Regions from separate parts of the Kitasatospora sp. NPDC094019 genome, predicted to be linked through region 2. Evidence: predicted binding sites of a transcription regulator. Region 2 holds the regulator's gene; the other holds the start of a gene.
The links. The regulator HspR, encoded in region 2, represses chaperone genes until heat shock. The targets are predictions, from matches to a motif close to TTGAGNNNNNNNNNCTCAA.
Positions count from the first base shown of each region.

Region 1: the regulator HspR is predicted to act here: its motif matches at 3,845-3,863, upstream of lon (endopeptidase La).

Region 1 covers NZ_JBIWIF010000005.1:328,670-338,588, forward strand. Annotated here, with positions in the region: gene ACIQ9P_RS13870 (multifunctional oxoglutarate decarboxylase/oxoglutarate dehydrogenase thiamine pyrophosphate-binding subunit/dihydrolipoyllysine-residue succinyltransferase subunit) at 1-117, opposite strand, end outside; gene ACIQ9P_RS13875 (sensor histidine kinase) at 410-1,540, opposite strand; gene ACIQ9P_RS13880 (response regulator transcription factor) at 1,630-2,367, opposite strand; gene ACIQ9P_RS13885 (rhomboid-like protein) at 2,917-3,699, shown strand; gene lon (endopeptidase La) at 3,886-6,381, shown strand; gene ACIQ9P_RS13895 (GtrA family protein) at 6,501-6,986, shown strand; gene ACIQ9P_RS13900 (ROK family protein) at 7,066-8,280, shown strand; gene ACIQ9P_RS13905 (ABC transporter permease) at 8,358-9,455, opposite strand; gene ACIQ9P_RS13910 (MarR family winged helix-turn-helix transcriptional regulator) at 9,567-9,919, shown strand, end outside.
Region 2 covers NZ_JBIWIF010000004.1:260,569-270,487, reverse strand. Annotated here, with positions in the region: gene ACIQ9P_RS11315 ((Fe-S)-binding protein) at 372-2,594, opposite strand; gene dnaK (molecular chaperone DnaK) at 2,928-4,775, shown strand; gene grpE (nucleotide exchange factor GrpE) at 4,772-5,404, shown strand; gene dnaJ (molecular chaperone DnaJ) at 5,563-6,720, shown strand; gene ACIQ9P_RS11295 (heat shock protein transcriptional repressor HspR) at 6,728-7,240, shown strand; gene ACIQ9P_RS11290 (hypothetical protein) at 7,444-8,475, shown strand; gene ACIQ9P_RS11285 (hypothetical protein) at 9,038-9,664, shown strand; gene ACIQ9P_RS11280 (LuxR C-terminal-related transcriptional regulator) at 9,672-9,919, opposite strand, start outside.

The sequences.
Region 1 (9,919 bases), on a different contig from region 2:
GACCGAGTTCGGGTCCTGGAGGTACTGCTGGTAGATCTCGTCGACGAGCCACTCATTGGGGCCGAAGCCAGTGGAGCTAGCCGAGCTGTTGGGGTGTTCGGGGGACTGTGGCGACACGGCGGCAACCGCCCTCTTCCGCTTCCTTTTGGGATGTTTGGACAGCGGGGATTAAGGCTACGCCTCCGATCAGTGATCGCGCAGTCCCCGGGGGGCAGGCGTCGCCCAGATCACAGTCCTGACCTGCTGTTTGGCTGGAAATGTGCGTTAGAAAGCCACATCGGCGGGGAACCGACCGGTTCCGATCGCCAGCTAAAGCTGGACAAACACGGACAAAGAGGGGTGTTGATCCTCTTTGCGGCACTGTGTCGTATCTGTGACATCCGCCCCGGCGCCGCCCGGCGGTGCCCGCTCAGCGCGGGCCCGGCAGCCGGACCTCGATCCGGCAGCCGAGCGAAGCCTCGGCGACCTCGATCCGCCCGCCGTGCAGGTCCACCGCCCAGCGGGCGATGGCCAGGCCCAGGCCGGTCCCGCCGTCGGCACCGGGCCCGGCCGCGGTCGCGGTGCCGCTGCGGCCGAACCGCTCGAAGACCCGGGCCCGGTCCGCCGCCGGGATGCCGGGACCCTCGTCCTCGACCTCCAGCAGCAGGGCCCCGGGGCCCTCGTCCGGCCTGGCCCGGACGGTCACGGTGCCGCCGGGCGGGGAGTGCTTGCAGGCGTTGTCGACCAGGTTGGCCACCACCTGGTGCAGCCGTTCGGTGTCGGCGACGCCGGTCAGCCCGGCCGGGCTGACCTCCAGCGCGAGCCGGACGTCGCCGCGGCGGGAGAAGGCCCCGCCGGCCGTGGCACCGTCCACGGTGACGCCGCGCAGCACGCCGTCCAGGAACTCGCGCACCTCGAACGGGCGCGCGTCCAGGTCGACCACACCGTCGTCGATCTTGGAGAGGTCGAGCAGGTGGGTGACCAGCCGGCCGAGCCGCTCGGTCTGCTCCAGCGCCGCGCCCAGGGTCGCCGGGTTGGGCTGGACGACGCCGTCGACCACGTTCTCCAGTACGGCCCGCAGTGCGGCGATCGGTGTGCGCAGCTCGTGCGAGACATTGGCGACCAGCTCGCGCCGGTGCCGGTCGGCGGCCTCCAGGTCGGAGGCCATCTGGTTGAAGGTCGCGGCGAGCTCGCCGATCTCGTCGCGCGAGTTCACCTCGACCCGGCGGCTGTAGTCGCCGGAGGCCATCGCGCGGGCGGCGGCGGTCATGTCGCGCAGCGGGGCGGTCAGCCCGTGCGCGAGGAACTGCATGAAGAGCAGCGAGGCGATCATCGAGAAGATCATGATGATCCGGATCTGGGTCTCGGACCGGATCGCCACGACCACCATGCCGGTGGCCAGGAAGACCGAGACGATCACCAGGAGGGCGAGTTTGCCCTTGATGGAGCGGACCGGGTCCAGCGGCCGGATGTCGGCCCAGACCCGTCTCGCGGCGCGGGCGGCCAGGGTGGGCGGCCGACTGCCGTCGATGTCCCCGTTGCGTTGCTGTGGAAAGGTCATTGGTCCCCTGTGGTCCCCCGCGTGGGTCCGCCGCACGGCGGTTCGGACAACGGGCCCCCCGGCGGCCCGGTGTCCGAGGGTGTCACCCGCTACGAGAGCGGGGCCTCCAGCGCGTACCCGACACCGTGGACGGTGCGGATCCAGCTGGCGCCGATCTTCCGGCGAAGCGCCTTGACGTGGCTGTCGACGGTGCGGGTGCCGGACGCGTCCGTCCAGTCCCAGACCTCGGCCAGCAGTTGCTCACGGGTGAGCACGGCGCGCGGCTGGGCGGCCAGGCAGGCGAGCAGGTCGAACTCGGTCGGCGTCAGGTGGACGTCGCCCGAGGCCAGCCGGACCCGGCGCTGCACATGGTCGATCTCCAGCTCGCCGAAGCGCAGGCTGCCCAGCGCGGGCGTCCGGGCGGCCTGCTGCGCGCGCTCGACGCGGCGCAGCAGCACGTTGACCCGGGCGGCCAGTTCGCGCATGGAGAAGGGCTTGGTCATGTAGTCGTCGGCGCCGACGCCGAGGCCGACCAGCAGGTCCGTCTCGTCGTCCCGCGCGGTGAGCATCAGGACCGGCACCGGGCGCTGGGCCTGGATCCGGCGGCACACTTCGAGGCCGTCGAAGCCGGGCAGCATGATGTCGAGGACGACGAGGTCCGGCTGCCAGGTGTGGAAGCCGTCGACGGCGCCGGGGCCGTCGTGGGCCACCGCCACCTTGAAGCCCTCCGCGCCCAGCCGGGCCGCGATGGACTCGGCGATCGTGGGTTCGTCCTCCACCACCAGCACTCTGCGCTGGCTGCTCACCGTGCCGCCGGTGTTCTGGTTGTCCTGCTGAATTTCTGTCACGGTCACGCCACCGCCCCCAGGGCTGCGGGCCGGCCACCTGTGGGGATGGCGAAGGCTCCGCTTCGTAGTCTTGTTCCGTCGTGGACTGTGCCGGGTCCGCCGTCCCGTCGCGTGCGCGGGTGACGGCGAGGGCGTGGGCCGCTCTCCGTCTCCCGTACACCTGGCAGCGTACGGACCGCAGATGATTCCCGGCAGGTGGACCGGACATTTCCGGCCCGCGGGCCGGCCTGTCCGGCCGACTTTCGGGCCCACCGGGAAGTGGGCACGGGCCGATACCTTACCCGGCGTTTTTTCACTCTGTAACGGTACGTATGCACATGAGTTGACACCAAGCCGCCGGTCAGGGCGAAAAGCGGTACCGAAAGTGATGGAAGGTCTGGACCAATGCGGGCCCGTTCGGACCCCGGATCCTCACGGCGTTCTCCCAGCGGACTCCCAGCCATCGGACGTACCGTGGCCACGACAAATTCGTGGGGGTGGGATTTCCGGTACGCGCCGGTACGTTGGGCACACGCGGGTGACGGCCGCGGGCGTTGGAGCGGAGGCGGCATGACGGAGCGGCAGGCGCCCGCCGGACCCGGCGGGCCGCCGTACGGGATGCTCCGGGCCGGCCTGCGGGGCGGCGCGGTCGACTGGGTCCTGGCCCGGGTGCCGACCCTGCGCCGCAATCCCTTCGCGCTCGGCTACCTCGCCGTGGTCGCCGCCACCACCACCTTCGCCGGACTGGCCGCCCCGGAACTCGTGCTCCGGCTCCAGGAGGCGTCCAGCTCGGACGGGCACAACCTGTTGCAGCACCCGTTGCGCGCGCTGCTGTTCAGCGGCTTCTGGGTGGCCGGGCCGGTCTGGATGCCCTACCTCTGGGCCTTCGCCTTCACCGTCGCGCCGCTGGAGCGCCGGGTCGGTCCCGGTCGGGCGGCCGCGGTCTTCGCGGCCGGGCACGTCGCCGCCACCCTGCTCTCCCAGGGCGTGGTCGTCGTCGGGGTGGGGACCGGGCGGCTGGAGCCGGCCGCGATGGACTCCCTCGACATCGGTGTCAGCTACGGCGTGCTCGCCAGCCTCGGCGCGCTGGCGGGGCTGCTCCGGCCGGTCGGGCGGGCGGCCGTGCTCGCGCTGGCGGTGGCGCTGATCGCCGAGCAGATCGCCGCCGACCGGGACCTCGTCACCGGGGTCGGTCATCCGGTGGCGCTGCTGGCCGGGGTGGCGCTGTGGCGGTGGCTGCGCCGCTGGGAGGGCCGCGGGCCGCGCCGCGGCCGGGTCGGGGTGCCGGGGGAGCTGTCCCGGCCGGCGTCCGTGCCCCCGGCCCGCGGCGCCGCGGTGCCCGGCCGGTTCTGAGCCCGCGGGCGCGGGCGGCCTCCGGGTCCGCGCGTCCGGGTTCGCCCGGACGGGCCTTTTTGACGGCGCCGCGACAGCCCGCGACTACCCCGCCGCGTTCGCTCACGGCGAACAAGCGGCGGGGAACATCCGGCGGCCGCCAAGCCTTAGTCAGGTCGACTCAAGTTCACTGACTGGGGAGAGATCATGGCATCGACGTCCACACCGCTCACCCTGCCCGTGCTGCCGCTGGACGACGAGGTCGTCCTGCCGGGCATGGTCGTCCCGCTGGACCTGAAGGACGCCGAGGTCCGCGCCGCCGTCGAGGCCGCGCGCGCCGCGGCCACCGGCGGCGCCGGGAAGCCCCAGGTGCTGCTGGTCCCGCGGGTGGACGGCTCCTACGCGGCGGCCGGCACCCTCGCCACCGTCGAGCAGGTCGGCCGGCTGGCCGACGGCCCGGACGGGATCGGGCAGCCGGCCGCGCTGGTCCGCGCCGTGCGCCGGGTACGGATCGGCGTCGGCACCACCGGGCCCGGCGCCGCGCTCTGGGTGGAGACCACACCGTTCCGCGAGTCCTCGGTCGGCACCCCGGTGGCCGGCCGGGCCGCCGAGCTGGTCAAGGAGTACAAGGCCCTCTCCACCCAGTGGCTGCGCCGTCGCGGCGCCTGGCAGATCGTCGACCGGGTGGCCGCGATCGAGGGCGTCGGCGAGCTCGCCGACAACATCGGCTACGCGCCCTTCGCCACCGCCGAGCAGAAGCTCAAGGTGCTGCTGGAGGCCGACCAGGTCGCGCGACTGGAGTACGCGCTCGGCCTGCTCCGCGACCACCTCGCCGAGGAGGAGGTCAACGACACCATCCGCAAGGACGTCGAGGAGGGCGTCGCCAAGCAGCAGAAGGAGTTCCTGCTCCGCCGCCAGCTGGAGGCCGTCCGCAAGGAGCTGGCCGAGCTGAACGGCGACCCGGCCGACGAGGAGGGCGACTACCGCACCCGGGTCGAGGCCGCCGACCTCCCGGACAAGGTCCGCGAGGCCGCCCTCAAGGAGGTCGACAAGCTGGAGCGGGCCAGCGACCAGTCGCCCGAGGGCTCCTGGATCCGCACCTGGCTGGACACCGTCCTGGAGCTGCCCTGGAACGAGCGCACCGAGGACAGCTACGACATCGCCGGCGCCCGCGCGGTGCTGGACGCCGACCACGCCGGCCTGGGCGACGTCAAGGACCGCATCGTCGAGTACCTGGCCGTCCGCAAGCGCCGGGCCGAGCAGGCGGCCGCGGGGCTGGCGGCCGAGGGTCGTGCGGCCGACGGTCGGGCGTCGGCCGGGGAGCAGGACGGGCCGGGCGAGGCCGCCCCGAAGGGCGGCGGGCGAAGGGCGGGCGGCGCGGTGCTCGCGCTGGTCGGCCCGCCCGGCGTCGGCAAGACCTCGCTCGGCGAGTCGGTGGCCCGCGCCATGGGCCGCAGCTTCGTCCGGGTCTCGCTCGGCGGCGTCCGGGACGAGGCGGAGATCCGCGGCCACCGGCGCACCTACGTCGGCGCGCTGCCCGGCCGGCTGGTCCGGGCGCTCAAGGAGGCCGGCTCGATGAACCCGGTCGTCCTGCTCGACGAGATCGACAAGGTCGGCTCCGACTACCGGGGGGACCCGGCCGCCGCCCTGCTGGAGGTGCTCGACCCGGCGCAGAACCACACCTTCCGGGACCACTACCTGGAGGTCGAGCTGGACCTCTCCGACGTGGTCTTCCTCGCCACCGCCAATGTGCTGGAGTCCATCCCCGAGCCGCTGCTCGACCGGATGGAGCTGGTCCGCCTGGACGGCTACACCGAGGACGAGAAGGTCGTCATCGCCCGTGACCACCTGCTCCCGCGCCAGCTGGAGCGGGCCGGGCTCAAGGGCGAGGAGGTCGCGGTCGACGAGCCGGCGCTGCGGAAGCTCGCCGGCGAGTACACCCGCGAGGCCGGCGTCCGGAACCTCGAACGGGCGATCGCCCGGGTGCTGCGCAAGATCGCCGCGCAGACCGAGCTGGGGGAGCGCGAGCTGCCCGCCGCGATCGGCGCGGAGGAGTTGCGCGCCCTGATCGGCCGACCGCACCACGTGCCGGAGGCGGCCCAGGAGCCCGCCGAGCGGCGCACCGCGGTGCCCGGGGTGGCCACCGGACTGGCGGTCACCGGCGCCGGCGGCGACGTCCTCTACATCGAGGCTTCGCTCGCCGACGCCGAGACCGGTGGCACCGGGCTGACCCTGACCGGCCAGCTGGGCGACGTCATGAAGGAGTCCGCGCACATCGCGCTCTCCTTCCTGCGCTCGCGCGGCGCCGAGCTGGAGCTGCCGGTCACCTCGCTGCGGGACCGTGGCGTGCACCTGCACGTCCCGGCCGGGGCCGTCCCCAAGGACGGGCCGAGCGCCGGCATCACCATGACCACGGCGCTGGCCTCGCTGCTCTCCGGACGCAAGGTGCGCACCGATGTGGCGATGACCGGCGAGGTGTCGCTGACCGGGCGGGTGCTGCCGATCGGCGGGGTGAAGCAGAAGCTGCTCGCCGCCGACCGGGCCGGGGTCAGCACGGTGATCATCCCCAAGCGGAACGAGGCCGACCTGGACGACGTCCCGGCGGAGGTGCTGGAGCGGCTCACCGTGCACCCGGTCGCGGACGTCCGTGAGGTGCTGAGGCTGGCCCTGGAGCCGGCCGAGGTGCTGGCCGCCGTCGCCTGACCCGGTCGTCGGCCGGGGGCTCCTCCCCGGCCGGGACCAGGTCCGGTCCCGCGCACGGAGCCCGTCCCGCCCGGTCCGCCGGACGGGACGGGCTCCGTGCGCCGTGCCAGACTGCGAGGATGCCGTCGCTCACCCAGCGCGTCCTGGTCCGGGTACCGGTCCGGGTCCGTCCGGCCCTGGTCCGGCACCGGCGGCTGGTGAAGTTCCTGCTGGTCGGCAGTGGCTGCTTCGCCCTGACGGTGCTGATCAACTACGCGCTGCGGTTCACCGTCATGCCGCGGAAGCCGGTGCTGGCGCTCACCCTGGCGACCGTGGTCGGCACCGTCGTCTCCTACCTGCTCAACCGGCGCTGGTCCTTCCGGTCCTCCTGGCGCCGGCGCGAACCGCTGATGTTCGTCCTGGTGAGCGCCGTCGCCGTCGCGGTCAACGACCTGCCGCTGATCGCCTCGCGCTACCTGCTGAACCTGCGCGAGCCCTGGGTCAGCCCGTTCACCCAGGAGCTGGCCGACTTCCTGAGCGGGATGGTGCTGGGCACCTTCGTGGCGATGCTGTTCCGCTTCTGGGCCATGCAGCGCTGGGTCTTCATCCGGGTGGAGCAGACCTGAGCGCCGGGCGTCCGAGGCCCGGGCGACCTAGGCTCGAAGGACCGGGGGACGTGAACCGCGGCCGGAGCGGGTGAGGGTGATGCGCGAGGCGGACGGCGCCCCGACCGGGCCGGCGAGCCAGCAGGGGATGCGCCGGGCCAATCTGGCGCTGGTCCTCGGGGTGATCGCGAGCGCCCCGCGCTCGCGCGCCGAGGTGGCCGCCACGACCGGGCTGACCAGGGCCGCGGTCTCCTCGCTCGCCGAGGAGCTGATCGCGGCCGGCCTGGTGGTCGAGGAGGGCCCGGCCGCGCCCAGCGGCAAGGTCGGTCGGCCCGGCACCGCGCTCGGGCTCGACCCGGACGGCCCCGGCGGCCTCGGCGCCGAGATCGGGGTGGAGCACCTGGGCGCCTGCGTGGTCGACCTGCGCGGCGAGGTCCGGTCCTGGCACCGCCAGGAGATCCGCAACAGGGGCCGACGCCCCGCCGCCGTCATGGCCGACCTCGCCGAACTGGTCCGCCGCGCCGCCGCCGGGGCCGGACCGCGTCCGGCCGGGCTGGTCCTGGCCGTGCCCGGACTGGTCGGGGCCGACGGCGCGCTGCTCCGGCGGGCCGCCAACCTGGGCTGGGAGGAGGTGCCGCTCGCCGCCGAACTGCGGCTCGCGCTGCGCGCCGCCGGCGCCGGGGAACTGGCCGAGCTGCCGCTGCGGGCCGACAACGAGGCCAACCTCGGCGGGCTCGCCGAGCTCTGGCTCGGCGGCCGGCCGGCCCACTTCCTGCTCGTCTCGGCCGAGGCCGGGATCGGTTCGGCGATCGTGGTCGAGGGCCGGCTGCTGCGCGGCGCGAGCGGCTACGCGGGCGAGCTGGGGCATGTCCCGGTGCGTCCGGACGGTCCGCGCTGCGCCTGTGGGGCGCACGGCTGCCTGGAGCAGTACGCGGGGGAGGCGGCGGTGCTGCGCGCGGCCGGGCTGGAGGGCGTCCGGGGCGACTGGGTGGCGCTGCTCGCCGAGCGGGCCGGGGCCGGGGACGCGGAGGTGCGGGAGGCGCTGGCCGGGGCCGGGGCCGCGCTGGGGATCGCGGCGGCGGGCGCGGTGAACCTGCTGGACCCGGCGGAGGTGGTGCTGGGCGGTGGCTACGCGCAGCTGGCGCCCTGGCTGCTGCCCGCGATGCGGGCCGAGCTGGTTGCTCGGGTGACCGTCCGCCCGTGGACGGACGAGCGGCTGACGGTCTCCCGGCTGGGCCGCCGCGGCCCCCTGCTGGGGGCCGCGGCGGGGGTGGTCCGGTCGGTGCTCGCCGATCCGGGCCGGCCGGAGACCTGAGCCACCGGGCGCCCGAGCGGCCGGGGACCCGGGCCGGCCGGACGCCCGAGCGGCCGGATCGGCGGGAGCCGGACCGGTCAGCTCTCGACCAGCTCGCGGCTGCGGTGCGAGGGCCGGCGCAGTACGGCGGCGAAGGTCACCCCGATCCCGACCAGGGCCCAGGCCAGCAGGACCAGCAGCGGCTTGGTCAGCGCGGAGCCGTCGAAGTAGGCGATGGAGCGGGTCGCGTCGGTGCCGGCGCCGTTCGGGAACCAGGCCCCGATCGCCCGCCAGAACGGCGGCATCAGCGGCGGGGGGAAGACGCCGCCCGCACTCGGGTTGCCGAGCACGACGAAGAGCAGCACCGCGACGCCGATGCCGACGATGTCGAACAGGCACTGCAGCGCCATGGTGAACGCGCCCACCGCGAAGACCACCAGCGCGCCGACGGCGGACATCGACCAGAACGGCCCCGGCAGCGCGTCCAGCACCGACTTGACGATGATCGCCCCGCCGATCCCGGCCGCGACCGAGTAGAGGGCGAGCGTGCCGAGGCGGATCAGCGCCCGGTTGGTGTTGGCGGGCTTGGCCCCGGCGCTGACGCCGAGGATGGAGGCGACCAGGTAGCCGCCGACGCACCAGCCGATCACCAGGTAGAAGGAGGAGAGGCCGTTGGCGTCGCCCTTGGCGAGCGGCACCACGTCCTCGACCTTCACGGTCCGGCCCTGGGTCTTCTCCAGGCCGGTCACGATGCTCTCGGCGGCCCGGGCGGCGGACGGGCCGCGCGCGTTGGCGACCAGCAGCACGTCCTCGGTGGAGGCCGGGTCCACCACCAGGGCGGCGTAGACCTTCTGGTCCTTGATCTGCGCGGTGGCGGTCTCCGCGTCCGGCGCGGTGACGGCCTTCACGGCCTGGTCCGGGACCGACTCCAGGCCCTGGACGAACTTGGGGGCGACCTGCGGCGGGGCGACCACCGCGATCGACAGCTCGTGCGGGGCGGGGTGGTGCAGGGCGCCGACGTACGAGGTGACGAAGCCGAGCTGGAGCAGCAGCACGCCGATGACCAGCATCGCCGCGCGCGGGGTGACCGCGCCCTTCAGCTCGGTGACGAAGCCCTTCCGCGGTTCCGGCGCCGATGCCGGGGCGGGCTCCCGCGCCGGTTCCTGGCCTGACTGTTGCCCGGGGGCGGAGGTCATGCACATCTCCTTGTGTATCGGGGGAAACCGGATACTTAATAGCATGAACTAGTTTCCTCCGGGTATCTCCCGCGCCGCAGTGGCCCGGGCGGGCTGCGGGATACTGGCGCGGTGAAGGTGCCGAACGAGGAACACGACGAGCAGCCCCTGCTGGCCGTGGAGCGCGAGGTCGGGGTGCTGTTCCGGCGCGGCCGGGCCCGGGTGGCGGAGCTGTCCCGGCGGGTCCATCCGCGGCTGGAGGGCATGGCGTACAGCCTGTTGGGCCATGTCGAGCAGGCCGGTCCGGTGCGGGTGACCGATGTCGGTGTGCACTTCGCGGTCGGCAAGGCGACCATCAGCCGGCAGATCCGGGCGCTGGAGGAGCTGGGCCTGCTGGCCCGGGAGGTGGACCCGCTGGACCGCCGTTCGGCGCTGGTCTCGCTCACCGAGGAGGGCCGGCGGCGCTACCTGGTCGCCCGGGACGC
Region 2 (9,919 bases):
CCTTGTGCTCTGTGCGGCCCGGCCCGGCGGGCCGATACCTCCGTCGGTGTGGTGTACGCCGTTCCGGGGGCCGGAACGGATCGACCGGCTCACGGCCGGTCCGCGGCCTACTGTATTTCCTTCTGACAGGAGCGCCGCCCGGTGGTCCGGACCTCCCGCGCCCGGGACGGGCCCGGGCGCGGGAGGTCCGCCGCCGCGAGAAGTCCGGAACGGTCACCGGAAATGCGCGGAGCGACCGCCCGGGAGGCCGGGAACGCCCGCCGGAAACGCCCGGCCCGGGCGGGTGCCGGTGGCACCCCCCGGGCCGGGTGGTTGTTGCAGAACTGTCGAACAACCGGGCCGGTTCACGGCCCCGTCGGGCGGGACGCCGCTCAGGCGTCGACCGTCTGCGGCTCCTCGGCCCCGGCCGGCGGGACGGCCTTGACCGAGTCGAGCAGCAGCTGGGCGACGTCCACGACCTTCAGGTGCTCCTTGGCCGCGCCCTCGTTCTTCTTGCCGTTCACCGAGTCGGAGAGCATCACCAGGCAGAACGGGCAGGCGGTGGAGACGATGTCCGGGTTCAGGGACAGCGCCTCGTCGACGCGCTCGGTGTTGATCCGCTTGCCGATGCGCTCCTCCATCCACATCCGCGCGCCACCGGCGCCGCAGCAGAAGCCGCGCTCCTTGTGCCGGTGCATCTCCTGCTGGCGCAGACCGGGGACCTTGTCCATGATCTCGCGCGGCGGGCTGTAGACCTTGTTGTGCCGGCCCAGGTAGCAGGGGTCGTGGTACGTGATCAGGCCCTCGACCGGGTTGACCGGCACGAGCTTGCCCTCGTCGATGAGGTGCTGCAGCAGCTGGGTGTGGTGGATGACCTCGAAGTGGCCGCCCAGCTGCGGGTACTCGTTGGCGATGGTGTTGAAGCAGTGCGGGCAGGTCGCCACGATCCGCTTGACCGGGGCGTCCTCCAGCGCGGCGTTCAGGGTCTCGACGTTCTGCGCGCCGAGCATCTGGAACAGGAACTCGTTGCCCAGGCGGCGGGCGGAGTCACCGGTGCAGGACTCCTCCTTGCCGAGGATCGCGAACTTCACGCCCGCGGTGTGCAGCAGTTCGGCGAACGCCTTGGTGGTCTTCTTCGCCCGGTCCTCCAGGGCGCCGGCGCAACCCACCCAGTACAGGTACTCGACCTCGGCGGGGTCGATGTCCTCGCCGATCACCGGCACCTCGATGCCGGTCTCCTTCTTGAGCTCCTTGACCCAGTCGAGGCGGGCCTTGGTGGCCATGCCCCAGGGGTTGCCCTTGTTCTCCAGGTTCTTGAGCATGGTGCCGGCCTCGGTGGGGAACGAGGACTCGATCATGACCTGGTAGCGGCGCATGTCGACGATGTGGTCGATGTGCTCGATGTCGACGGGGCACTGCTCGACGCAGGCGCCGCAGGTGGTGCAGGACCACAGCACGTCCGGGTCGATGACGCCGTTCTCCTCGGCGGTGCCGATCAGCGGGCGCTCGGCCTCGGCCAGGGCGGCCGCGGGGACGTCCGCCAGCTGCTCGGCGGTGGCCCGCTCCTCGCCCTCCATGTCCTTGCCGCCGCCGGCCAGGAGGTAGGGGGCCTTGGCGAAGGCGTGCTCGCGCAGGCTCATGATCAGCAGCTTCGGCGAGAGCGGCTTGCCGGTGTTCCAGGCCGGGCACTGCGACTGGCAGCGGCCGCACTCGGTGCAGGTGGAGAAGTCGAGGATGCCCTTCCAGGAGAAGTGCTCGACCTGGGAGACGCCGAAGACGGCGTCGTCGGCCGGGTCCTCGAAGTCGATCGGCGCGCCGCCGCTGGTCATCGGACGCAGCTCGCCGAGCGCGGTGGAACCGTCCTCGGCGCGCTTGAAGTAGATGTTGAAGAAGGCCAGGAAGCGGTGCCAGGCGACGCCCATCGAGGGGTTGACGCCGATGGTGATCGCCCAGGCGAAGGAGGTGCAGATCTTCAGCATCGCGAAGATGTAGACCAGGTTCTCCAGGGTCCCGTGGGACAGGCCGCGGAAGGCCGCCACCAGCGGGTAGGAGATCAGGTACTTGGCCTCGTAGGAGCCGACGTGCTCCAGCGCGCCCTCCAGGCCGCGCAGGATCATGATGCACAGGCCGATGCCGAGGATCGTGTACTCGACGTAGAACGCCTGCCAGGCGATCGAGCCGGCGAAGCGGGACTTGCGGCCCGCCCGGCCGGGCAGGCTCAGCAGGCGGATCACGATCAGGGCGGCGATGCCCAGCGTGGTGAAGGTGCCGACCAGCTCGGTGAACAGCTCGTACGGCAGCCAGCCGCCGAGCACCGGCAGCACGAACTCGGCGTCGAACAGCTGGAAGAACGCGGTGAGCAGGGTCAGGCCCAGGGTGAAGAATCCGACCGCGACGAACCAGTGGGCGACGCCGACGATCCCCCAGCGGTTCATCCGGGTGTGGCCGACGAACTCCACGGCCACGGTCCTCGCGCGCTGGGCGGGTTGCCCGAAGCGGCTGGCGTCCGGCTGGCCGGTCCGCACCACCCGGTAGATGTACAGCGCCGCGCGAGCGGCGAGCGCGGTGCCGACCACGAACGTGACCAGCGAGATGACGATCGCTGCTAGCTGCATCGGCTCTCCGTCTCCTGCGGCTTGCTTGTTGCGGGTGTGCGGTGTCTTCGGGGCAGTGTACTCGCCGGTAACTTCCAGGGCCGACGGCCCGGACATTACCGCTGGGCAACACTTCTCCTGAAGATGCTCAAGGTATGGCGGCAGTCACGTGAACGCACGCCCGGGGCACCCCCGGCCGTGTCCCGACCGCGTCCCGGCCGCTCCCCGGCACCCGTTCGCGCACGTTTCCACTCACCAAAGTTGAGCGCCGAGGACTCATAGCTGTTGACGCGTCCCGGCCCGTCATGCATCCTTGAGCCTGTAAAGCTCAACTCTTCCGTGGAGGTATTTACGATGGCACGCGCGGTCGGCATCGACCTCGGCACGACGAACTCGGTCGTCAGCGTTCTGGAGGGTGGCGAGCCCACCGTCATCACGAACGCCGAGGGCGCGCGGACCACGCCGTCCGTCGTCGCCTTCGCCAAGAACGGCGAGGTGCTCGTCGGCGAGGTGGCCAAGCGCCAGGCGGTCACCAACGTGGACCGCACCATTCGCTCGGTCAAGCGCCACATGGGCACCAGCTGGAAGATCGGGCTGGACGGCAAGGACTTCAACCCGCAGCAGATCAGCGCCTTCATCCTGCAGAAGCTGAAGCGCGACGCCGAGTCCTACCTGGGCGAGACGGTCACCGACGCTGTCATCACCGTCCCGGCGTACTTCTCCGACTCCGAGCGCCAGGCGACCAAGGAGGCCGGTGAGATCGCGGGCCTCAACGTCCTGCGCATCGTCAACGAGCCGACCGCGGCCGCCCTGGCCTACGGCCTGGACAAGGACGACCAGACCATTCTGGTCTTCGACCTCGGCGGCGGCACCTTCGACGTCTCGCTGCTGGAGATCGGCGACGGCGTCGTCGAGGTGAAGGCCACCAACGGTGACAACCACCTCGGTGGCGACGACTGGGACCAGAAGGTCGTCGACCACCTGGTCAAGGTCTTCCAGGCCGGCCACGGCGTCGACCTGTCCAAGGACAAGATGGCGCTGCAGCGTCTGCGCGAGGCGTCCGAGAAGGCCAAGATCGAGCTGTCCTCGTCCTCCGAGACCTCGATCAACCTGCCCTACATCACGGCCTCCGCCGAGGGCCCGCTGCACCTGGACGAGAAGCTCACCCGGGCCCAGTTCCAGCAGCTCACCTCGGACCTGCTGGAGCGCTGCAAGGTCCCGTTCCACAACGTCATCAAGGACGCGGGCATCGCCCTCTCCGAGATCGACCACGTCGTCCTCGTCGGCGGCTCGACCCGGATGCCGGCCGTCGCCGAGCTCGTCCGCGAGCTGACCGGCGGCAAGGACGCCAACAAGGGCGTCAACCCGGACGAGGTCGTCGCCATCGGCGCCTCGCTCCAGGCCGGTGTCCTCAAGGGCGAGGTCAAGGACGTCCTGCTGCTCGACGTCACCCCGCTGTCCCTCGGCATCGAGACCAAGGGCGGCATCATGACCAAGCTGATCGAGCGCAACACCACGATCCCGACCAAGCGCTCCGAGATCTTCACCACGGCCGAGGACAACCAGCCGTCCGTGCAGATCCAGGTCTACCAGGGCGAGCGCGAGATCGCGGCGTACAACAAGAAGCTCGGCATGTTCGAGCTGACCGGCCTGCCGCCGGCCCCCCGCGGCCTGCCCCAGATCGAGGTCACCTTCGACATCGACGCCAACGGCATCATGCACGTCGGCGCGAAGGACCTCGGCACCGGCAAGGAGCAGAAGATGACCGTCACCGGCGGCTCCGCGCTGCCGAAGGACGACATCGAGCGCATGATGCGCGAGGCCGAGCAGTACGCGGAGGAGGACCACAAGCGCCGCGAGTCCGTGGAGACCCGCAACCAGGCCGAGCAGCTCGTGTACTCCACCGAGAAGTTCATCGCCGACAACTCCGACAAGCTCCCGGCCGACGTCAAGACCGAGGTCGAGGCCGCCATCGGCGAGCTCAAGGAGGCCCTGAAGGGCGAGGACATCGCGAAGATCCGCGAAGCCTCGGAGAAGGTCTCCACCACCGCCCAGAAGCTCGGCCAGGCGCTCTACGCCAACGCCGACGCCGCCGGTGCGGCGGGCGCGGCCGGTGACGCCGCCGACGCCGGTGCCAAGGACGACGACGTCGTCGACGCCGAGATCGTGGACGACGAGAAGCCCAAGGGCGGTGCGGCATGACGGAGAAGCCGCAGGGTGCCGAGCCCGGCGACGACTCCGCCGCCGAGGAGGCCGTGATCAAGGCCGCCGAGGAGGCCGCCGCGGCCGGTGCCGAGGGCACCGACGCGGGCACCCCCGGGGACGGCACGGCCAAGCAGTTGGCCGAGCGCACCGCCGACCTCCAGCGCCTCCAGGCCGAGTACCAGAACTACCGCAAGCGGGTCGAGCGCGACCGGCTGACGGTCCGCGAGATCGCCGTCTCCAACATCCTGGAGGCACTGATCCCGGTCCTGGACGACATCGGCCGGGCCCGCGACCACGGCGAGGTGACGGGCGGGTTCAAGTCCGTCGCCGAGTCGCTGGAGACGGTCGTCGCCAAGCTGGGCCTGCAGCAGTTCGGCAAGGAGGGCGAGCCCTTCGACCCGACCATGCACGAGGCGCTGATGCACAGCTACTCGTCGGAGGTCACCGAGGACACCTGCGTCCAGATCCTCCAGCCCGGCTACCGGATCGGCGAGCGGATCATCCGCCCGGCGATGGTCGCGGTCGCGGAGCCCCAGCCGGGCACCCAGACCACGCCCGGCCCGGACGCCGACACCGCCAAGGGCGGGGAGAAGAAGGACCAGGCCGACGGTGGCTCGGACAGCTGACCACCGGTGACAGCTGACAACCTGTGCGCTGCGGAGTCGTACGCCGGCCAGTACGGCGGACGGCTCCGCAGCGCGCTGTCGACGTTCCCCGGCACCACTGGCCGGGTCCCAACCGTTGACAGCACTGTGACGATGGACCTCGGGAGGTGGCACCGGCCATGAGCGGCAAGGACTACGTGGAGAAGGACTACTACAAGGTCCTCGGCGTGCCCAAGGACGCCAGCGCCACCGAGATCAAGAAGACGTACCGGAAACTGGCGCGCGAGTTCCACCCCGACGCCAACAAGGGCGACGCCAAGGCCGAGGAGCGGTTCAAGGACATCTCCGAGGCGTACGACGTCCTCTCCGACGAGAAGCGCCGCAAGGAGTACGACGAGGCCCGCAGCCTCTTCGCCAACGGCGGCTTCCGGTCCGGCGGCCCCGGTGGCACCGGCAACTACAGCTTCGACTTCGGCGACCTCTTCAGCGGGAGCCAGGGCGGCGGCAACGGCAGCGGCGGGATCGGCGACGTCTTCGGCGGTCTCTTCAACCGGGGCGGCCGGCAGGCCCAGCCGCGGCGCGGCTCCGACGTCGAGACCGAGGTGACGCTCTCCTTCGAGGAGGCCGTCGACGGTGCGACCGTCCCGCTGCGGATGACCAGCCAGGCCCCCTGCCGCCTCTGCAACGGCACCGGCGCCAAGTCCGGCACCACCCCGCGGGTCTGCCCGACCTGCGTCGGCTCCGGCACGGTGAGCCGGGGGCAGGGCGCCTTCGCGCTCTCCGAGCCCTGCCGGGACTGCCGCGGCCGCGGCATGATCGTCGACGACCCGTGCACCGACTGCCACGGCAGCGGCCGGGCCAGCTCCGCCCGCACCATGCAGGTCCGGATCCCGGCCGGCGTCCAGGACGCCCAGCGGATCCGGCTCAAGGGCAAGGGAGCCCAGGGCGAACGCGGCGGCCAGCCCGGCGACCTCTACGTCAGCGTGCACGTCGACCCGCACCCGGTCTTCGGACGCAAGGGCGACAACCTGACCGTGACCGTGCCGGTCACCTTCCCCGAGGCCGCCCTCGGCGGCACCATCGAGGTGCCGACCCTGAACGGCCCGTCGGTGAAGCTCAAGCTGCCCCCGGGCAGCGCCAACGGCCTGACCCTGCGGGCCCGCGGCAAGGGCGCCACCCGCAAGGACGGCACCCGCGGCGACCTCCTGGTCACCGTGGAGGTCGTGGTGCCCCAGACCGTCACCGGCGACGCGCTGTCCGCCCTGGAGCAGTACCGCGAGGCGACCGCCTCCGACGACCCACGAGCCGCCCTGTTCAGAGCGGCGAAGGGAGCGTGACGACCAGATGATCCCCGACGAACCCATCGGACCCGGCCTCGGTGACGGCCTGCCCGGTGGCGGCGCCCGGCGCACCACGCGCCGCAGCGCCCCGCAGCCCCAGTACGTGCTCACCGAGGAGACCCCGGTCTACGTGATCTCGGTGGCTGCCGAGCTCTCCGGTCTGCACCCGCAGACCCTCCGCCAGTACGACCGGCTCGGCCTGGTCTGTCCCGACCGCACCGCCGGCCGGGGCCGCCGCTACTCCGCGCGCGACATCCAGCAGTTGCGCGAGGTCCAGCGGCTCTCCCAGGACGAGGGCATCAATCTGGCCGGCATCAAGCGGATCATCGAGCTGGAGAACCAGGTCACCGCCCTCCAGTCCCGCATCGCCGAACTGGCCGACTCCCTGGAGGGCGCGGCCACCGCCCTCCAGCAGCGCGAGGCGACCATCCACGCCTCCTACCGCCGCGACCTGGTCCCCTACCAGCCCCCCACCCCGCACTCCAGCGCCCTCGTCGTCTGGCGTCCCAGGCGCTGACCTCCCGCGCCGCCCTGCCGACGCCGCCGGTTTCCCCCTGGCCGGGGGGTGCCGGCGGCGCGGCCTTTGGTGAGAGAGTGCTCGGTGCAGGTAGCAGCAGATCGAGAAACACCGATGCCGGCCCTCGAAGGCTCTGTCCAAGATCCCCGTCGAAGTCGGCGCCCCGGCTTCGCACAGCCCTATCCGACACCAGGGAGCCGCAGATGAGCGAGACGGCCGATCCCGGACTCACCTCAGGCGGTCTCGGCGTCCTTTCGGATAATGCGCGCAAGCTGTATCTCGACATCCTGCACACCCACGGTCGCCTGATGCCCGAAAACCGGGAGGCCACCGACGCCAAGTACCTTCAGGAGCTTCTCGACATCGGCCTGCTGGTGCCGGACACGGACGATCCGAACGTCCTGGTGGCCGTGGACCCGCAGCAGCTTTCGTCCGGACTCATCGCCTCCTGGCAGCGCAAGGCCCTCGACCTGCTCTCCCGGGCCGAGGCACTGCCGATCGACCTGAAGGACCTGACCGAGGCTTTCCACACGCCGAAGCAGACCGGCGGCAGCATCGAGTACGTGCGCGGAAAAGTGCTGATCAACCAACGGCTGGGGCAGTTGACCACCAGTTGCACCGAGGAGTTCCTGGCCGCGCAGCCGGGCGGTCCCCGGCCTCCGGAGGCCCTCGCCAGCAGTCGGGACCGGGATCTGGCCCTCCTCCAGAGAGGCGCCAAGTTCCGGACGATCTACCACCCGAGCACCCGCTACCATCCGGCCACCAGGGACTACGTCCTGGCGATCACGGACGGGGGTGGGGAGGTCCGCACGCTGGACGAGCCCTATACGCGCCTCATCGTCGTCGATCGGCGCACCGCCATCATTCCCGTCGCCGACGACCTGAATGTGGCCGCGTTCATTCACGACCGGGCGATCATCAGCTATCTGGTCTCCGAGGTCTTCGAGCGCAACTGGAACCGCGCGCTCGAATTCGACGGCGCCCGAGCGGTGCCCCAGGAAGTCATCTCACGCCTGCGACAGACGATCATCGATCTGCTGCTCAAGGGCACCAGTCATCGCGTCATAGCCAGGAGCCTCGGCATCAGTGAACGGACCCTCGCACGTCACATAGCGGACATGCGGGAGGACTACAAGGTCGATTCACTGTTCCAGCTCGGATACGTGCTGGCCCGGACCCCTCAGCACGGTCACCCCGAGAGCCGGTCGGACGGGCTGGACCAGGTCACCGACTGACCCGGCGAGCCCTCCGACGGACCGGCTCAGGTCCAGTTGCTGTCGCTGTCCGTCAGTGCCACCGTCCGCAGCTCCGAGGACGCGGGGCCGTGCGACGCGGGCTGGTGGCCGGAAGCTGCCGAGACAATCTGGCTGCTCGCGGTCAATACTGCTACAACGGCAGCGATCGAAACTGCCACAATGCGAACGTGCCGGCGCAGGCGAAGCATGCGATCACGCCTTCCTGAGTAGTCGCAAGGTATCGAGCAATGGGAACAGCTGAGCAATCGACCACATAATGCCCCAGCTCGAACGCGCGCGCCACATGCCCCCTGCGCAGAAGTGCGTCATCTCCATGCCAGGCAGTCAGATGACACCTCTCAGCAGTGGACTCGACCGCCCCGGGCGATGGACGATCAGTTCGCTCCCGATGGTCCCGGCAAGCTCACCACACTTGCCGATGTACCTTCAATTCACCATTCGGCCCCGCATCTCGGGCGGAGACCGCAGCCACGCCGATCGGAACCCCTGACCCAACCCTGCCGGACCTGGTGAACCCGATCAGCCACTCCCCGGAGTCGACATGACTGAGCCCTACCTGCGTCACCACGACAGCCAGGCCCACGAGGGTCGGCGTGCACGAGTCTTCCTGGCCGCGCCGCTGATGCGGTTGACCGGGCCGGCGGACAGTGTGGTGACTCTCGCCAGCCGGACGCGGCTGACGACCCTCCGCACCACCCTTCTCCGCAGTGGCGCCGCCGTCTACAGTGCCCACCACAGCGACGCCTGGACCGTCGCCGGGCGCGCCCCCGAGCCGCGGGTGCCGTCCGACTTCCGCGCCCTGCAGTCCGCCGACCTGGTCTTCGCCTACGTCGGCGCGCCGCTCTCCGCCGGCGTCAGCCTGGAGCTGGGCTGGGCGTCCGCGCTGCGCAAGCCGATCGTCCTGCTGGTGGACGAGGCCATCACCCACAACCCGCTGATCGCCACCATCGAGCAGGTCGCCCCCGTCCTGCCGCTGGTCTTCGACGACACCTGGTCCCAGGAGGCCCTCCACCACACCGTGGAGACCGCCCTCGACTGGGCCGGCATGGCGCTCTCCCTGCGCGAGGGCTTCTGGACCGCCCCCGGCGAGCAGTTCACCGTCCCCCGGCAGCAGCCCCCGGCCGTCGGCCCGACCGGCTACTGGCCCACCGGCGCGGCCACCGGCTGATCGCGGGTCAGCCACCGGACTCCCCCGTCCGGGCTCCCCGCATCTGCCAGCCGAGCTGGAACAGCGTCTCCGCGTCGTACATCTCCCGGAGCCGGGAGATGTGGGCGGCCACGGTCCGCTCGCTCAGTCCCAGCCGTGCGGCGATCGTCCGCTGGGTGAGCCCCTGGGCGAGCAGCCGGCCGACCTGCTCGTGCACCGCGGAATCGGCCGTACCGGCGGCCAGCGCGTCCCAGTTGACGCCTTCGGCGTGGTGCC